Regions from separate parts of the Aerococcus sp. Group 2 genome, predicted to be linked through region 2. Evidence: predicted binding sites of a transcription regulator. Region 2 holds the regulator's gene; the other holds the start of a gene.
The links. The regulator CtsR, encoded in region 2, represses protease genes until heat stress. The targets are predictions, from matches to a motif close to TTGGTCAAAAAAGGTCAAANA.

Region 1: the regulator CtsR is predicted to act here: its motif matches at 2,062-2,082, upstream of JFU01_RS07230 (ATP-dependent Clp protease ATP-binding subunit).

The regions. Positions count from the first base shown of each region.
Region 1 is NZ_CAJHPA010000005.1:44,744-52,216, reverse strand. Features, by position in the region: gene ptsP (phosphoenolpyruvate--protein phosphotransferase) at 1-1,624, opposite strand, end outside; gene JFU01_RS07235 (phosphocarrier protein HPr) at 1,626-1,892, opposite strand; gene JFU01_RS07230 (ATP-dependent Clp protease ATP-binding subunit) at 2,183-4,372, shown strand; gene guaB (IMP dehydrogenase) at 4,481-5,962, opposite strand; gene JFU01_RS07220 (peptide chain release factor 3) at 6,238-7,473, opposite strand, start outside.
Region 2 is NZ_CAJHPA010000007.1:38,039-48,122, forward strand. Features, by position in the region: gene JFU01_RS08485 (2-dehydropantoate 2-reductase) at 51-995, opposite strand; gene JFU01_RS08490 (hypothetical protein) at 1,739-1,951, opposite strand; gene JFU01_RS08495 (ATP-dependent Clp protease ATP-binding subunit) at 2,019-4,538, opposite strand; gene JFU01_RS08500 (CtsR family transcriptional regulator) at 4,569-5,027, opposite strand; gene JFU01_RS08505 (cation diffusion facilitator family transporter) at 5,146-6,270, opposite strand; gene JFU01_RS08510 (hypothetical protein) at 6,472-8,100, opposite strand; gene JFU01_RS08515 (ABC transporter ATP-binding protein) at 8,093-8,797, opposite strand; gene JFU01_RS08520 (DUF739 family protein) at 9,421-9,660, opposite strand.

The sequences.
Region 1 (7,473 bases), on a different contig from region 2:
AATCTAAGCGAGCCATTAAGGAACGCGATTTAAGAATTGAAGTTGCGCTCATAGAGAATTCATCTAAGCCCATACCAACAAGTAGTGGGATAGCAGTTTGGTCACCAGCTACTTCCCCACACATACCAGTCCATTTACCTTCTTTGTGACTAGCTTGAATCACATAGTTAATCAGACGTAACACGGCTGGGTTATAGGGTTGGTAGAGGTAAGAGATATTATTATTCATCCGGTCAGCAGCCATGGTGTATTGGATCAAGTCGTTGGTTCCAATACTAAAGAAGTCAACTTCCTTGGCAAATTGATCAGCTAAAACAGCAGCTGCTGGAATTTCAATCATAATCCCCACTTGAATATTGTCAGCGACTTCAACGCCCTCGTCAATTAATTTTTGACGTTCTTCCTCATATAGGGCTTTAGCTTGACGCCATTCTTCTAAAGTGGCTACCATTGGGAACATAATGCTTAATTTCCCATAAGCGGAAGCACGTAGAAGTGCCCGTAATTGGGTCCGGAACATATCCGTTTCTCTTAAGCAAATCCGGATAGCACGGTAACCCAAGAAAGGATTTAGCTCTTCAGGTAAGGGTAAATAAGGGAGTTCCTTATCCCCACCAATATCCATAGTCCGAATAACCACATTCTTACCATTAAGAGATTCTAAAACTTCCTTATAAGCTTCAAATTGTTCTTCTTCAGTTGGGAAGTGGTCTGAATCCATATAGAGGAACTCAGTCCGATAAAGTCCCACACCTTCGGCCCCATTTTCATGGACACCGGTTAAGTCCTTAGGTGAACCGATATTGGCAACAATTTCAAATTGTTTGCCATCTTTGGTTAGAGAGTCGGCATCTTTAAGGCTTTCCCATTCAAGTTTTTGTTTTTGATAAGCCTTAGCTTTGTCCTTATAGCTATCAACAGTGGCTTGGTCTGGGTTAATTAAAACTTCTCCTTCAAAACCGTCGACAATGACTAAGTCACCATCACTAACCGCTTCAGAAGCAGAAGTAGTCCCAACAACAGCGGCAACTTCTAAGCTACGAGCCATAATTGCCGAGTGGGATGTCCGTCCACCAATATCAGTAACAAATCCTTTAACATATTTGTTTAATTGTGCGGTATCACTCGGAGTCAAATCAGGAGCAATAACAATTGCATCCTCATCAATTAAACTCAAGTTAGGAATTTTGGCGCCGATTAAATGTGCGATGAGGCGGTCGGTAACATCTTTAATATCCGCTGCACGTTCTTGCATATATGGGTTATCTTCCATGGCTTTAAAGATAGCAATAAAGCCATCAGCAGTTTGGCGTACAGCAGTTTGAGCATCAAGATTTTCATCTTTGATTTTTTGTTGGTAAGTCGCAATCATTTCTGGGTCATCTAGCATTTGTAAATGCGCATCAAAAACGCCTGCTTCTTCTTCAGATAGACGATCTTGCGCAATCACTTTAATCTTAGCGATCTCAATGCGACTATCGTCAATAGCCTTAGTTAAGCGGTCAATTTCCGCATCAGCATCTTCTACTTTTCCTTCTTCAAAGGATAAGTCAGGTTGTTCCAAAAGAAAGGCCTTAGCAATGGCATAACCATCACTAGCCCCAATTCCTTTCAACTTTTCCATGTTATTCTGACAACCCTTCACTTTTCATGGTTTCTTGGATAGCTGCCATTGCTTCTTCTTCATCTTCGCCTTCAACAGAAATGGTTACATCTGCACCTTGGCCTACTCCTAAGGACATTACACCCATGATGGATTTCAAGTTAACAGATTTACCTTTATATTCTAAGTTAATATCAGATTTAAATTTGCTTGCAGTTTGCACAAGTAAGGTTGCTGGACGAGCATGGATACCAGTTTCTGCAGTAATATTAAAGTCTTGAGTTTTCATTATTATAATCTCCTTTTTTTAAATCTACATAATTTGACGACTTTCCCAACTATCGCTTAAAAGAAAAGAAAACCGTTACATTAATAATGTACCATTTTTTAAGCATGGTGACAACTACTTAATTAAATTCTCCTTGGCTTTAGCATGGGAAAACAAGCTTTATGACTTGAATGTCAAACATGGTCAATGTATAATAACTATTGAAGGTCAATGTTTATCAAAAAGGTATTTTTACAATATATGTATATTAAAAATATTGGCCAATTTCTTAAGAAAGGAGCGTGGCACTATTGAAATGCCAACGTTGTAACCAACGCGAAGCTGCCATTCACATGTATGCGAATATTAACGGTCAAAGGCAGGCAATTAACCTTTGCCAACCCTGTTATGCAGAGATAATTCGCAACCAATCTCAAACTGGGAAAAGCAATAATGACAATAATTCATGGGGAAACCTCTATGAGCTACTCAGACAAATGCAAGATAAAGGCCCCCATAATGCTAACGGCCAAGAGCCTCCACGCCATCCTAATGATGGCCAAGGAAATAGCTTGTTGGCTAATTATGGAACCAACATGACTGAATTGGCTCGGCAAGGCAAGTACGACCCGGTAATTGGCCGTGACCAAGAAATAAATCGGGTAATCGAAATTCTCAACCGTCGAACCAAAAATAATCCTGTCCTCATCGGAGAAGCTGGTGTAGGTAAGACGGCAGTTGTGGAAGGTTTAGCCCAAAAAATAGTGGCTAAAGAAGTTCCTGAAAAGCTACAAAACAAGGAAGTTATTAGTTTAGATGTGGCTTCCTTAGTCCAAGGTACTGGCGTTCGGGGCCAATTTGAAGAAAAAATGCAAGCCCTGATTAAAGAAGTCAGCTCCAATCAATCAATCATTCTATTTATTGACGAAATCCATGAAATTGTGGGGGCAGGAACAGCCGATAATTCATCAATGGATGCTGGCAACATCTTAAAACCTGCCCTTGCCCGGGGCGAAATGCAATTAGTCGGAGCAACAACCTTAAATGAATTCCGTCGTATCGAAAAAGATGGCGCTCTGGCCCGCCGCTTACAACCGGTTCAAGTGGATGAGCCTTCGGTGGGAGAAGCCATCACTATTATCAAGGGCCTAGCCGACCAATACCAAAAATTCCACCATGTTCACTTTACTGACCAAGCCTTAGAAGCAACGGTTACCCTGTCTAATCGTTATATCCAAGACCGGCAATTACCTGATAAGGCCATCGACCTACTTGATGAAGCGGGCTCCAAGAAAAACTTAACCATTCCCTTCTTGGATAAGGAGGCCTTAGAAGATCAGATTCAAGAATTAGAAAAATTAAAGGAAATGGCTACCGATGCTGAAGACTATGAGAAGGCGGCCTATTACCGCGACCAATTAAAGAAATATAAGGATATGGCCGCTAATAATGAAGCTGTTGTTGAACAAGTCCCAACGATCACCGTCGAAGACATCGAAGAATTAGTGGAAGCTAAAACCGGTATCCCCGTTGGCCAGTTACAAGACCAAGAACAAAGCAATTTATTGCAACTTGAGGAAGAACTCAAGGAGACAATTATCGGCCAAGATCCTGCTGTCGAAAAAGTATCAGCAGCAATCCGCCGTAACCGTGTGGGCTTCCACCCAGGTAATAAACCCATTGCTTCCTTCCTATTTGTGGGGCCAACAGGTGTCGGCAAGACAGAATTAGCCCGTCAGCTTGCTAAACAACTCTTTGGTAGTCAAGAAGCAATGATCCGCTTTGACATGTCTGAATACATGGAAAAACACAGTGTCTCTAAGATGATCGGTTCACCACCCGGCTATGTCGGCTATGACGAAGCTGGCCAATTAACTGAGCAAGTCAGACGGCAACCTTATTCTCTCATTCTCTTAGATGAAGTGGAAAAGGCCCACCCTGATGTCCTCAACCTCTTCCTACAAATCATGGAAGACGGTCGACTTACCGATGCACAAGGTCGGACGGTTTCCTTTAAAGATACCCTTATCATCATGACTTCCAATGCCGGAACGGGTAACGTCGAAGCTAGCGTCGGTTTTGCCGCTAGTCAACAAGGAAAAAACCAATCTGTCTTGAACCAATTGGATAATTACTTTAAACCTGAATTCATGAACCGCTTTGACGGCATCATCGAATTCCAACCGCTGACCAAGGAAGAATTAATTCAAATTGTCGACCACATGCTCACCAGCATGAACAAATTACTCAAGGGACAAAAAATCAGCATTGCCATTGACGACCAAGTGAAAGAAGCTATTGTTGAACTAGGCTATGACCCCAAACTGGGTGCCCGCCCATTAAGACGGGTCATCCAAGAACAAATCGAAAACCAAGTCGCGGACCTATACTTAAAAGATCCAAACATTAGCTATGTCCACTTTACCGTCGATGATTCTGGCGACATTGTCATTAATGAAAGTGAAAACAGCCAAGCTCTTGAAGAAACAGAAGTTGATTAATCAAATAAATCATTTTTAAAAGGAGTTGGGGTAAATCCCAACTCCTTTTTGCCTGCCTAATGAATAGGATATTTTTTTAAGTGCTAATCCATCAAAGATTTATACCATTTAGCCGCGTGAATAATTAGGAGCTTCCTTAGTGATTTGAACGTCATGAGGATGGGATTCCACTAGGCCAGCCGAACTGATGCGGACAAATTGACCATTTTGGCGTAAGTCTTCCACATTGTGAGCACCGCAATAGCCCATACCTGACCGTAATCCACCCACCATTTGATAAACGATAGCACTAACAGGCCCTTTATAGGAAACTCGGCCTTCGATACCTTCGGGCACCAATTTATTGGCTTCATTAACTTCACCTTGGAAGTAACGGTCGGCTGATCCTTTTTTCATGGCAGCCATACTCCCCATGCCACGGTAAGTCTTAAAGCGTCTGCCTTGATAAATTTCCATTTCACCAGGGGCTTCATCAGTACCCGCTAACATGGAACCTAGCATAACTGCGTGACCACCAGCTGCCAGGGCTTTCACGATGTCCCCAGAATACTTGATGCCCCCATCGGCAATAATGGTTTTACCAAATTCATTAGCTACTTGAGCCGCATCGTAAATGGCGGTTAATTGGGGCATCCCTACCCCAGCGACCACCCGGGTAGTACAAATGGAACCAGGTCCAATCCCTACCTTAACCACGTCCACGCCTGCTTCAAAAAGCGCTCTCGTTCCCTCAGCAGTGGCTACATTACCAGCAATAATAGTGAGATGAGGATAGGATTGACGGACTTCTTTGATCTTATTCAAAACGCCTTGAGAATGACCATGAGCCGTATCAATCACAATAGCATCGACCTCTGCTTCAGCTAAAGCTTGAACCCGACGGAAGGTGTCAGAAGTCACTCCCACAGCCGCAGCACACAATAAACGGCCACTGTCATCCTTAGCCGCATCGGGATAATTTCTTACATTAGCTAAATCCTTAAAAGTAATCAAACCGGACAGATTTCCCGCTTCATCGACTAGGGGAAGCTTTTCAATCCGGTAACTTTGTAAAATTTCTTCAGCCGCTTCTAAACTGGTCCCGACAGGCGCGGTGACTAAATTATCCTTAGTCATATAGTCAGCAATTTTTCGCGAGCTATCAGTAACAAACCGCTTATCGCGGTTAGTAATAATCCCTACTAACTTATGGGAGCTTTGACTTTCCACAATAGGAACACCAGAAATGTGGTAAAGGCTCATTAATTCTTCAGCTTCTCTAACGGTACTATCAGGATAAAGATAAAAAGGATTAGTAATCACACCACTTTCTGAGCGTTTAACCTTTCTGACTTCCCCCGCCTGGTCATCAATGGTCATATTTTTATGGATGACACCCATACCGCCTGAACGTGCCAGGGCGATGGCCATTTCTGACTCAGTCACAGTATCCATACTTGCCGAAAGTATCGGAACGTTTAAGCGTATATTATCAGCTAATTGAACACTGACATTGACCTGGTCAGGAACAATATCGCTCGCTTGGGGTATCAATAATACATCATCAAATGTTAGTCCTTCTTTAACAAATTTATTTTCCCATTGATTCATGAAGCCAAAACTCCTTTTTATGATATTTTATATTGATCCCTAATATAGCACAAGTAAAGGCAAAAATACATACATTTTTAGTAAAACTTGATTAAAATATACGTTTTATAAGCATTTTATTGAAAAATAAACCCCCTTTTTACCAAAATAGACTATTTTTGGTAAAAAGGGGTTTAGTGAATTAACTAGCTATAAGTGTTCAACTTATAAAAACTGACAGGCCTATAGGTAGCCTATTGGGGCTGCTTTTGCATTTTTGCTCACTTATTCGATTCCTATAACAAGGATTCTAATTGCACATCAGGATATTTTTGTTGGAACCAATTTTCAGCAAATTGATTTTCAAAGAGAAAGACAGGTTGGTCGAAGCGGTCTTTGCAGAGCAAGTTACGACTCGATGACATGGAAGGATCCAGTTGATCTTCGGAAATCCAACGGGCAATTTTATTGCCTAGGGGTGTCATTTCCACTTCCGAATTGTATTCATTTAATAAGCGGTATTGGAAGACTTCGAATTGGAGTTGTCCGACTGCCCCTAAGATATACTCTTCGGTGTGCCAAGTTTTATAAAGTTGGATAGCCCCTTCTTCAACGAGTTGTTTAATCCCCTTATGGAAGGATTTTTGCTTCATAACATTCTTAGGACTCACCTTCATAAATAATTCTGGCGTAAATTGTGGGAGGGGTTTAAAGTTTACCTTGTGCTTGCCTGAATAGATGGAGTCTCCAATTTGAAAGTTTCCGGTATCATAAAGGCCAATAATATCCCCTGCCACTGCTAAACTAGCATGTTCACGAGTATCTGCCATAAAGCGCGTGGTATTATTCAGCTTTAGCTTCTTATCCGTTCGAGCTACAGTGACATCCATGCCCTCATGAAACTCGCCCGAGCAAATCCGAACAAAGGCAATCCGGTCACGGTGTCTGGGATCCATATTGGCTTGAATCTTGAAGATAAATCCGGTTAATTGTTCATCAAGAGGGTCAACTAAGTCCTCTTCCACTGTTTCAACCGCTTGGGGCGCGGGAGCAAAATCGACAAAGGCATCTAAGAAGGTTTGAACGCCAAACCCCGTTAAGGCAGACCCAAAGAAAACTGGCGTTAACTTCCCTGCTTGGATGGCCTCTGAGTCGAAAGGATTTCCGGCCTCATTTAAGAGTTGAGCATTCTCCACGGCCTCCTCATACCAAGGCGATTTTTTCACTTCATAATCCCCTTCAAGTTCACCATCTTCATTTAAAGGTAAGAAATCATTGCCGCCATTAGCTTCTGGGTGAGTCAATTCTAAGCGATTATTAAAGAGATCGTAGTTGCCTTGGTAGGTCTTTCCCATACCCATGGGCCAGTTCATCGCATAGGCATCGATACCTAGGACTTCCTCTAGTTCACTAATCAGTTCCATAGGTTCACGGCCATCACGGTCTAATTTATTCATAAAGGTGAAAATTGGAATGCCCCGGTGGCTAGCCACTTCAAACAATCTCTTGGTTTGGGCCTCAATCCCCTTACC
Region 2 (10,084 bases):
ATATCCAAGAAAAAAGCCCTTGACGGCAATGGCCAAGAGCTAGGTATTGATTATTTAGCGTCTAGTAATTGTTCTTTGGTATGAACCAGGCTGGTTAAGAATTGGTTGTAAGGGGTTGGTACATTGAGTTTCTTACCCTTTTGAGCCACGGCTCCATTGATATAATCAATTTCAGTCAGGCGCTTATTGGTGATCAAGTCTTGGTACATGGATGGGAAGTGGCCACCAATGGTTTCACGGTTGAAGCATTCGCCCACGTGTTCAATCATTTCATCCAGGTCCATTTCCACACCCTCTGCATTCGCCACGTCAACCACTTCTTTGACTAATTGATTAATGAGGTCGTGGGAAGCTTGGGCGTCTCCCAAGTCAGCCATATTACATTCTAAAATCGTACAGAGGCCGTTCATAGTTGCATTAACGCAAACCTTCTTGTAGATCAGGTAGAAAATTTCTTTTTCATAAACCCCATTCAAACCCACTTCATCGAGTAAAGCCACGATGTCTTTAGCAGCAGCTGCCGCCTCTTCGCTCTTACCCAGGTTAAGGAGGTTAACATAGCCATTACCGAATAATTTCGGACGGCCAGGGCCTTCTAAACCAGCGGTCCACATGGTGTTTCCTAAGACAATTTGTTCATCATCAAAATATTTACGGAGGATATCATCATAGCCAATCCCGTTCATCAGACATAAAACCTTAGTTTGGTCTGTTACAATGGAGCGAGTTGCTTGGATAGCATCCTCCAATTGCATGGCCTTGGTAAAGACAATCAGTAAGTCTGCCTTCAAGTCCGGATCAAAGTCATCAATTGGATAAATATCAATGTCCACTTGGACCTCTTCTCCGTTATAGTTGGCACGGATACCGTGTTCACGAATGGCTTCAATATTTTTATCCCACCCGTCGAGTAAGGTAACATCTTTGCCGGCTTTTTTTAGCATTAACCCAAAACGGGAACCCATACCACCGGCACCTAATATAACAATTTTCATCGTTTTTCCTCCTTCACTGTTTGTCAAATACAATATGTTAAAAATTACTTTTATCTATTGTAGCACGGATCGGGCCATTTAGAAAAAGCTTTTATTAATAATAAAAAATTCTTTATGAAATGCTCTCAATGAGTATTCGTTCTGCTTTTGAATTTTGGTCGTTAAAAAGCCATGGCACCGACTCGAGCGCAAGGTCTCTCGCCTAGCGAGACTCAAAGTCAAAGTGTGACAAAAGTACAAAAGCCCTGAAGAGCTACGCATACTATATCTGTAACTCGCTAACGCTTCGAACAGCTATAGCAACTGGAATAAACGAAGGGAGAGCCTTAGAAAAGGCTCGGACATCGTTTATGAAGTGAACGTCACGGCTTCTTTTGGAACAGATTTGGGCTCGTATGGCTGAGGCCTACGATCCATAATTCGCTACGAGTCGGGTTCGGTCTGAAAGCTTTCGTGTCACTTCACAAGTCCCCGCTGCAGTCTTGTAGACTGCTTTGGTGACTAGCTCCAGTGAACGAAAGCTAAATACCAGCCCTCACACCCTGAATCTTGCTTGTTCATGGCTAACGACCCAACTCAAAGCGCCACTCCTACTCACATCTCTCTACCCAAAAACCATATTCAATTTATGCTCATAAAGAGTAAAATGAAAGAACGCAAGAAAAAAGCGGGATGACCGCGTCATCACCGCTTTAAGTAAAGGATTCACTTTTTAGCTCTTTAAGGCTCTAACTGGTGAGCCTTTAGGCAAAACGTTCTACCCATTCAGGTAAATCCAATTGATCAACTTGTTTTGCTAGACGTTTTCCTTGCTTTTGAGCCTTGTTAGAAACATCGTCCCAAGCCTTGCTTAGGGTTTGATTTTGGTCTTCTTCATACATTGCTAAGGCAACAACGGCTGTAATCGCAGCAGCTGTTCCTAAACCAATTAACACTAATTTTGTTGTCTTGTCCATAGTAACCCTCCTCTTTTTTTAGCTTGTCTTTATCATACACTAAAAGCGATATAAAGTCTTCTTTGGACTATCCTAGGGACAGGCTTTCCTCCACTTTGTCCAGGTCAGCCTGGCTTTCACTGCCGTCGCCATGTTTAGTACGGATGTAGAAAGTACCTTGGCGGCTGCCTACTTGAAGGCTGTCCCCAGCTTGGACCTTTCCTTCAATCAAGAGGTCACTCAGAGCATCTTCAATTTGCCGTTGGATGAGGCGGCGAACGGGCCGGGCGCCCATTTCTGGGTCATAACCGTCCTTAGCCAATTGCTTAATGGCCCCATTGGTAAAGCGCAAGGTCAAGCCTTGTTCTTCCACTTGTTGGCTAATTTGGTCGGTAAATTTGCGGACAATATCCTTCAAGTTGTCTTGACTTAGGGCATGGAAGACAATCACTTCATCCACCCGGTTAAGGAACTCCGGTCTGAAGGTCTTCTTCAAGGCTTCCAAGATCCGCTTCTTCATGGTTTGATAGTCTTTTTGTTGGTTATCTTGACCAAAACCGACCAGTTTTTCATCCCGTAATTCAGTGGCCCCAATATTGGAGGTCATGATGACCACCGTATTTCTAAAGTCCACCATCCGACCCTTACTATCGGTGATATAACCGTCATCAAGGACTTGAAGTAAGAGGTCAAAGACATCGGGATGGGCCTTTTCAATTTCATCAAAGAGGACAATGGAGTAAGGATGTTGACGGATCTTCTCAGTCAATTGTCCCCCTTCTTCATAGCCAATATAACCTGGTGCTGAACCGATCATCCGGCTGGAAGAATATTTCTCCATGTATTCGGACATATCTAGACGAATCAGGGCCTCTTCCGAACCAAAGAGGGTTTCGGCTAAGGTCTTGGCCAATTCGGTTTTCCCAACCCCGGTTGGGCCAAGGAACATAAAGGAACCGATGGGACGGTTTCTTTGTCCCAAACCACTGCGTGAGCGTTTAATCGCCCGGGCCACTGCATTGACCGCTTCATCTTGGCCCTTGACCCGGTCATGGAGGCGGTCTTCTAAGTGGATCAAGCGTTCATTGTCACTTTGACTCAGTTCTTGAACAGGGATGCCGGTCCAAGAATGAATCAAGTTTTGCACGTCTTGACTGGTCAAACTTAAGTCGTAGCTGTCTTGATGGTCCTGGTCGCCTTCGTCTGCTTCCAAGCGACTAAGTTCTCTGACTAGGTTCGCTTGTTGGGCATGGACCGCGGCCGCCTTTTGAAAGGCCTGGTTACGGACATGGTATTCTTTTTCTTGGTTGAGGCGTTTCAATTCCTGTTCGATTTGGTATTTTTTCCGGCGACCACTATTGGCTACTGGATTGTCCAGCCGCTTGGTAGCTGCCGCTTCGTCCATAACATCAATGGCCTTGTCAGGAAGGAAGCGATCTGACAGGTAACGGGAGCTTAAACGCACACAGGTGGTAATGCTCTCATCTGGGATAGCCACTTGGTGGTGTTTTTCATAAGCAGGCCGGATCCCTTTCAAGATTTCTTCCGTCTCCGCTAGGCTAGGTTCTTCAACTAAAATCTTAGCAAAACGTCTTTCCAAGGCGGCATCTTTTTCGATGTATTTTTGATATTCGTTGAGGGTAGTAGCCCCGATCAGTTGAACCTGTCCCCGGCTGAGGGCAGGTTTTAGGAGGTTTGAGGCATCAATGGCCCCTTCAGCTCCCCCAGCCCCTATAATGGTATGGATTTCATCGATAAAGAGAATAATATTACCTTGGTCTTCAATTTCTTCAATTAAATGCTTCATGCGGTCTTCAAATTCACCGCGGTACTTGGTCCCCGCAACTAAAGAGCCGATATCTAAGACCATGAGTCGTTTATCCAGCATGTTTTCTGGGACTTGCTGTTGGCTCATTTGGATGGCTAAGGCTTCGACAATGGCGGTCTTACCGACCCCAGGTTCACCAACCAGGACCGGGTTATTCTTGGTCCGACGGCTTAAGACCTGCATGAGCCGCCGCATTTCTTGCTGGCGACCGATCACAGGGTCCAGCTTGCCGTCCTTAGCGGCTTGGGTCAGGTCCTTAGCAATACTGTCCAAGGTTGGGGTCTTGCTTTTGCTTTGCTTACCCAGCGGCTTTTTGGTCCGGTTTCTAACTGGTTCTTTTTGTCCCAGCATCTGATAGACATCACTGCGCAAACGATTAACATCTATATCGAGATTTTTCAGCAGGCGGTTGGCTAGGGTTTCCTCATTGATGAGGGCGAGTAATAAGTGCTCGGTACCAATTAAGGAAGCTTGCATAGACTTGGCCAAGTCTTTGGCTTGGTTCAAGACGTCTTGCATGCGTGGTGAAAACTGCACATAGTCTTCCTGACTCTTGGCTGAATCGCTGGTCCCATAGCCGGTCACAAATTCAATCTCTTCGCGAAGACTCTCATAACTTGGCAAGTAATCGCTTAAAACGGCATGAGCAACACCTTCACTTTCGCGGTATAAGCCCAAAAGCATATGCTCGCTACCAATGGCTGGATGACGGAAGTATTCAGCTTCTTCTTTGGCAAATCCAATCGCGGTCTTGGCTTTTTCAGTATAGATGTCTTTCATAGTTGTCTCCTTTTCTAATTACCGGAGTAATTAGTGATATTTCAAATGTTCTAGCATGTTCCTAAGTATGACTGCGCGGACACGGTCCGGGGATTTGAAATTAGACATGACTTGCTTGTCAATGGCTGAGTGCATGATGGCCGCCTCGCTCTCGTTGAGCAGTTCATTCTTCATCAAATTGGTGAGAATCGATACAGCATCGCGCAAGGAAATGTCGTTCCCTACTAGGCTAATCATATTATCAATATAGTCCGCATCGTCGATAATATTCAATTTCATAATTCTGATATAGCCACCGCCACCCCGCTTACTTTCGACTTGATAGCCTTGCTTGGGGGTAAAACGCGTATTAATCACATAATTAATCTGTGAAGGCACGCACTCAAAGCGGTCAGCAATTTCACTCCGTCTGATTTCGACCCGTTCAGTATCTTGAAGCACCTCTTTGAGATAGGCTTCAATAATATCTGACATATTCCGGTTGCTCATGTCCTCACCTCCTTCACTAATTATTGACTAACTTTGACTAATATACTTTAATAATAAGCAAAAAAAGGAATGAGGTCAACTATTTAATTCACTAATAGCGACCTCATCAGGCTTTGACCTAGTTATGTTGGCTACTTTCTCTTTGGATAAAGTGGTCAGGATCGTAAACGGTGTCTATGGTTATATGATTTATATTATATTTTGCCACTAAGGAGCGGATTTTTTGTTTGAGGTCTTCTTGTTCATCAGCGGTTAAGCGACAAGTTAGGACGGTGACACTGGCCATATGTTGTTCCCCATCAGTTGACCAGATATGTAAGTGGGACAAACCATCAATATCATCGTCTAAGGCTAAGATTTGTTGACCAATGACTTGGGGGTCGATGCCTTCAGGAACCGCTTGGAGGAAAATCTTAGAAATGTTCAGAAAACGTGGGAAACTTTGGCTGATAATCCAAACCGCAGTCAGAATCGACAAGAGCGGGTCAAGGAAATACCAATTGGTAAAGCGTAAGACCACTGAAAGAATCAAGATGGCTACCCAGCCGAGGACATCTTCTAGGAGGTGGAGGTTGAGTAATTGTTCATTGGCTGACTGACCCTTATGCATCATCCAAGAGCAGTAACCATTTACCACCACTGCGAAAATGGCTACCCAGAACATTCCCGTCACATGAACCGGTTCAGGATTAAAGAGCTTAGGAATCGAAGTAATTAGAATAAAGGCCGATCCGAATAATAGAAAGACTGCTGTAATCAGTCCCCCTAATAAAGAAAAGCGGCGGTAACCGTAGGAATAGCGGTTATCAGCTTCACGGTCAGAAATCTTTTCAAAGAACCAGGCAATAGCAATGGCTAGAACGTCGCCCGAGTCGTGGACCGCATCAGATAGGATGGCCGCACTGTTTAGGGTCCAACCAAAGAAGGCCTCAAAGACCGTAAAGAAGGCATTTAAGATGAGAACTATGCGCATCTTCTTGGCCGTTTCCTGGGTATTCTTAAAACGAAGTTGTTTGGCCTTATCTAATTCCAACTCTGCTGGGTCAAGGGCGACCAGGGAAAACTGTTCAAAGGCTAAAAAGCGACGTAGGTAAAGTAATTCTTCCTGGCGGTGCAAACGGACAATATCCTTGTCCAATTCAATTGCAAAGCCCTTGTCCTGGTTAAGGTCTTGGATTTGATGGGCCAGCCAATCATATTGGCTTTGGCTTTCGATACCGACAATCCTGTAAAGTGTTTCCATGTTTTCACTCTCCTTATAATACCCTATCATATCATCATTTTCTTCCAGCACAAACATTAACTACGCGTGTAGTCCCAAGATTTTAAGTAAATTTAATTAATCGTTAAATAAAGTAGATCCCTATAAAATTAAAGCCAGCAAAGTGAAAAACTCCCCCAAATAAAAAAGACCCTGCCCCAAGTCAGGAACAAGGTCAAGGCTCTAACGCAAGACAAAGCGCTTAGGACCGATAAACTTCAACAAGAGATAACCTAAAATAATATAGGCAATAATAAAGAGATAGATTCCTAAAATCACCCGTGGTCCAATTGATTCAGCATTCATAAAGAGCAGGTAGGGAATAAAAATACTCAAGCCCCGAATCAAATTATAGAGGGGGCTCTTGCTCTCCAGGTTAGCGGTAAAAGGCTGGAGCCAGTAATACAAGTAAAGATAGTGAACCGTAAAGAAAACCATCACGACTACTTGGCTAAGCAGTAAAATTCCCAAAGGCAGTAAGCGTTGCCCGCCTAACTGGAAGTAGACCAGGCTAGACCCTAACATTAAGACCAGCAAGGTGGGAAAATTATAACGGAAACAGCGTTTAAAGCGGATGACCATAGCCTCAGCTAAAAGGTCGGGATTGCGGTAATAATTGTTGTGCATCAAGTAGCGGTCCATATTGAAAAAGCAAAAACGGGTAAAGGATTCGCCAATATTCAAAAAGAGGCAGGCATAGATCACCATCACCACCAAGTAGGTCTGATAGGCCTCTTCTAAGTCGGCCTGGCTAATCCCTAGGTCACCATGGAAGAAGAATTGGTAAATAAAGATTCCTCCACTGATTAAGGCAAAGAGGCCAAGAACGATCAGAAAGAGAATCCGGCGTTGCTTGTTCAAGCGGTGGCCCAGCCGGTCAAAGAAGATAGCATTGATATAAGTTATCCCCTTTAAGTGGTCATAGTGGTCGGAAGTAGCAGGAACTTTGATATCTTCTGCTTCCACCTTGACATTGGCGGACTGGGCATTAGTTACGGCCTGGTTAATGTTTCGGATGCTGTTATGGTTGATGCTTGACCGGGCCAGAGCCTGGTACTTGTCAGATTTGGCTAGCCAATGAGCCCCGATCCCTGCCATGACCACTCCAGCGACCGCCGTAAGGGGATGGAAGAGCCAGTTAATCGGTAAGTGGAAGGTAGCAGCTTCTTCCATCAGCGACAAGCCCACAAACAGTCCCCCAGAAACAAAAATCATAGCAATCATCACGATCGTAAAGGGCCGGTTAGGGACTTGGTGCTTGGGATTGACTAGCTTCAGGTAGAGGGCTTGGGCTAAGAGTCGTAAGCCGAGGAAAAAGAGAGTCATATTCATCCCACTAAAAAGGGAGAGGCCCATGGCTTTTAGCGCGATCGTCGCGGCTAGCCCGTAAAAAATCACAAAGTTCAAACCTTCCATAAAAGTCATATTCAAGTAATAGCGTTTGGGGTTCATCTTTAAGTAATAGATACAGAGCCGGTCAAAGGTTTGGTTGGGGTCAATTAACTTGACCCAAAAGGTGGCTAAGACTAAAGAGAAACAGAAGATTGCCAGCAAACGGACAGTATTTTCTTGTCCAGGGTCGCCAATAAAACCGAGGAGAAAGATCGCCCCAAAATAAAAGCTCTTGCCAAAGATTTGCTTAAAAACTTCCCCCACTGTGCCCAACCAAGTGGTCAGACTCTTGACATGCTTGGCTTCAAACCAACGATTGGGAATATGCTTACCGATCAGGGGAAGACGTTGGAGATAGTAGAGGAAGACATTAAATGACCGGGTGGCTTTGAGCCGCTGTAAGAATTGATAGTTAGTCATGGCCCTCATCCTCCACGGTCAAGGCTTCAATGAGGGACTGGTCAAAGTCCTCATCTTCCAGAGCGCTCTCAAAGTGGCGCAACTGGCCTTGGTGTAAAAGCACAATATCATCACAAATATCCTTGGCCAGTTGGATCATGTGGGTGGACATGATCATAATATGATCCTTACCTAAATCAAGGAGCAGGCGCTTAATTTCTAAACTGGAAATCACGTCAATAGCAGTCAGGGGTTCATCGAGGAGGATAATTTTAGGTTTGGAAATCAAAAGGCAAAGAATGGCCAACTTACTCTTCATCCCACTGGAGTAACCCTTGATAATCCGGTGGCGGTCCTCCTGACTAAAGCCCAAGCGATCCAAGTAATCATCGACGGAATAAGCATCCTTGGGGGCATGGATATCCATGTAGAATTTAATGTATTCATAGCCCGTGAGGAAATCAGGTAAATAATTTTCGGCAAAGACCATGCCGATGTCTTCCGGCTCAATGGCTCTTTCTTGGCCATTCTCAACTAATTGAGCTTGGCCACCATCACTTTCTAAGTCTCCATAGAGGATGCGAAAGAGGGTGGTCTTCCCTGACCCGTTCCGGCCTAAGAGTCCGTAGATATGCCCCGCTTCAAAGTTGTAAGTCGCCCCCTTGAGGACTTCTTGATCTTGAAAGCTCTTTTCGATATTTTCTAAGCGCAATTCCATGCTGGTCGCCTCCATTTGTCTATTCAGCCCACGGGCTATCTGCACTGCAAGTATAACAAAGAATGAAAGCGCCTTAAAGTCAAAAAGGCGAGAGTGTGACAGTCACATCAAAGGACGAAATCGCTGGAGAAAACTGGGAAAAGCTCAGTGAGACTGAGCGTTACCAGTTTTTGAAGCGGACGTTCGTCCTGTGACTGGAGCACGTTTGGAGAGAGTGCGAGCTGACGATAAAAAAGTGAAACGCTGGAAGAAATATGCGGTAATCCTTGAAAAGGATTGCCAAATATTTCTGAAGCGGAGTTCACTTTTGTCAGCGAGCAGGTTTGAATAGAGTGCGACAAGCGCAAAAAGAGGGGAGAGCTACGCATACTATATCTGTAACTCGCTTTGCTTCGAACAGCTACAGCAATTGGAAGAAGTTTGCAGTAAATCCTCAAAGAGGATTTGCGAAGACTTCTGAAATGGAGCTCACCTCGCGCTTGGAGCAGGTTTGGTAAGGATGTGAGGAAGGACCACCTTGAAAAAAAGCTGACCACTTGCCCTGGCTTGTAAGAGATTTTGGTTTAAAAATTGTAGACAGAAAAAAGCTGGAACCCTTGTCCCAGCCTCTCTTCGTTTAATAATTAATTTTCATTTGTTTCTGCCTTATTTTCTTTAGGAGTAAAGAAATAACGGCCGATTTCTTCATGGTCGATATCCAATAATTCGCAAGACTTATAAATTTGTGATTGACTAAAAGACAAACCACCATTTAATTTCATGGACATAGTCGGCTCTGACAATTCCATTGCCTTGGAAAAATTCTTAACCGAGCCATAAATCTCAATAATCCTGCCACGTAATTTTCGATAGTCGAATTCCATAAACACACTCCAATCCACATTCACTTGTTAAAACTCATTCAATGACTTTAAGGGATAAGGATCATCGGCAGAAGTTATCCAAACTTCCTGCCAATTATTATGTGGACTTATCCCAAGATTTTCTTAAGCCTCGTCTATTAAGTCTGATAAGGTGCTCTGTCTCAAGCATTCTTAAAGCCCAAGCATCAAAAGCTTGGCTTTAAGCCAAAGTTTGTTTGCCTTTATCAGCTGGTCCACTAATGAGTTCAAGGACCAACATCCCTAAGTCAACCGGGCTTCATTCGCAGTCATTTTAATAAATGAGTGCCCACTCACTTACTATACACTATTCTGTCTAAAAATCTATTAAAAGCCCTTCTAAATTAAGTTAAATTTAACAAATTTATTTTTTTCTTTAATAAATAACATCTTATTGATTTTACCA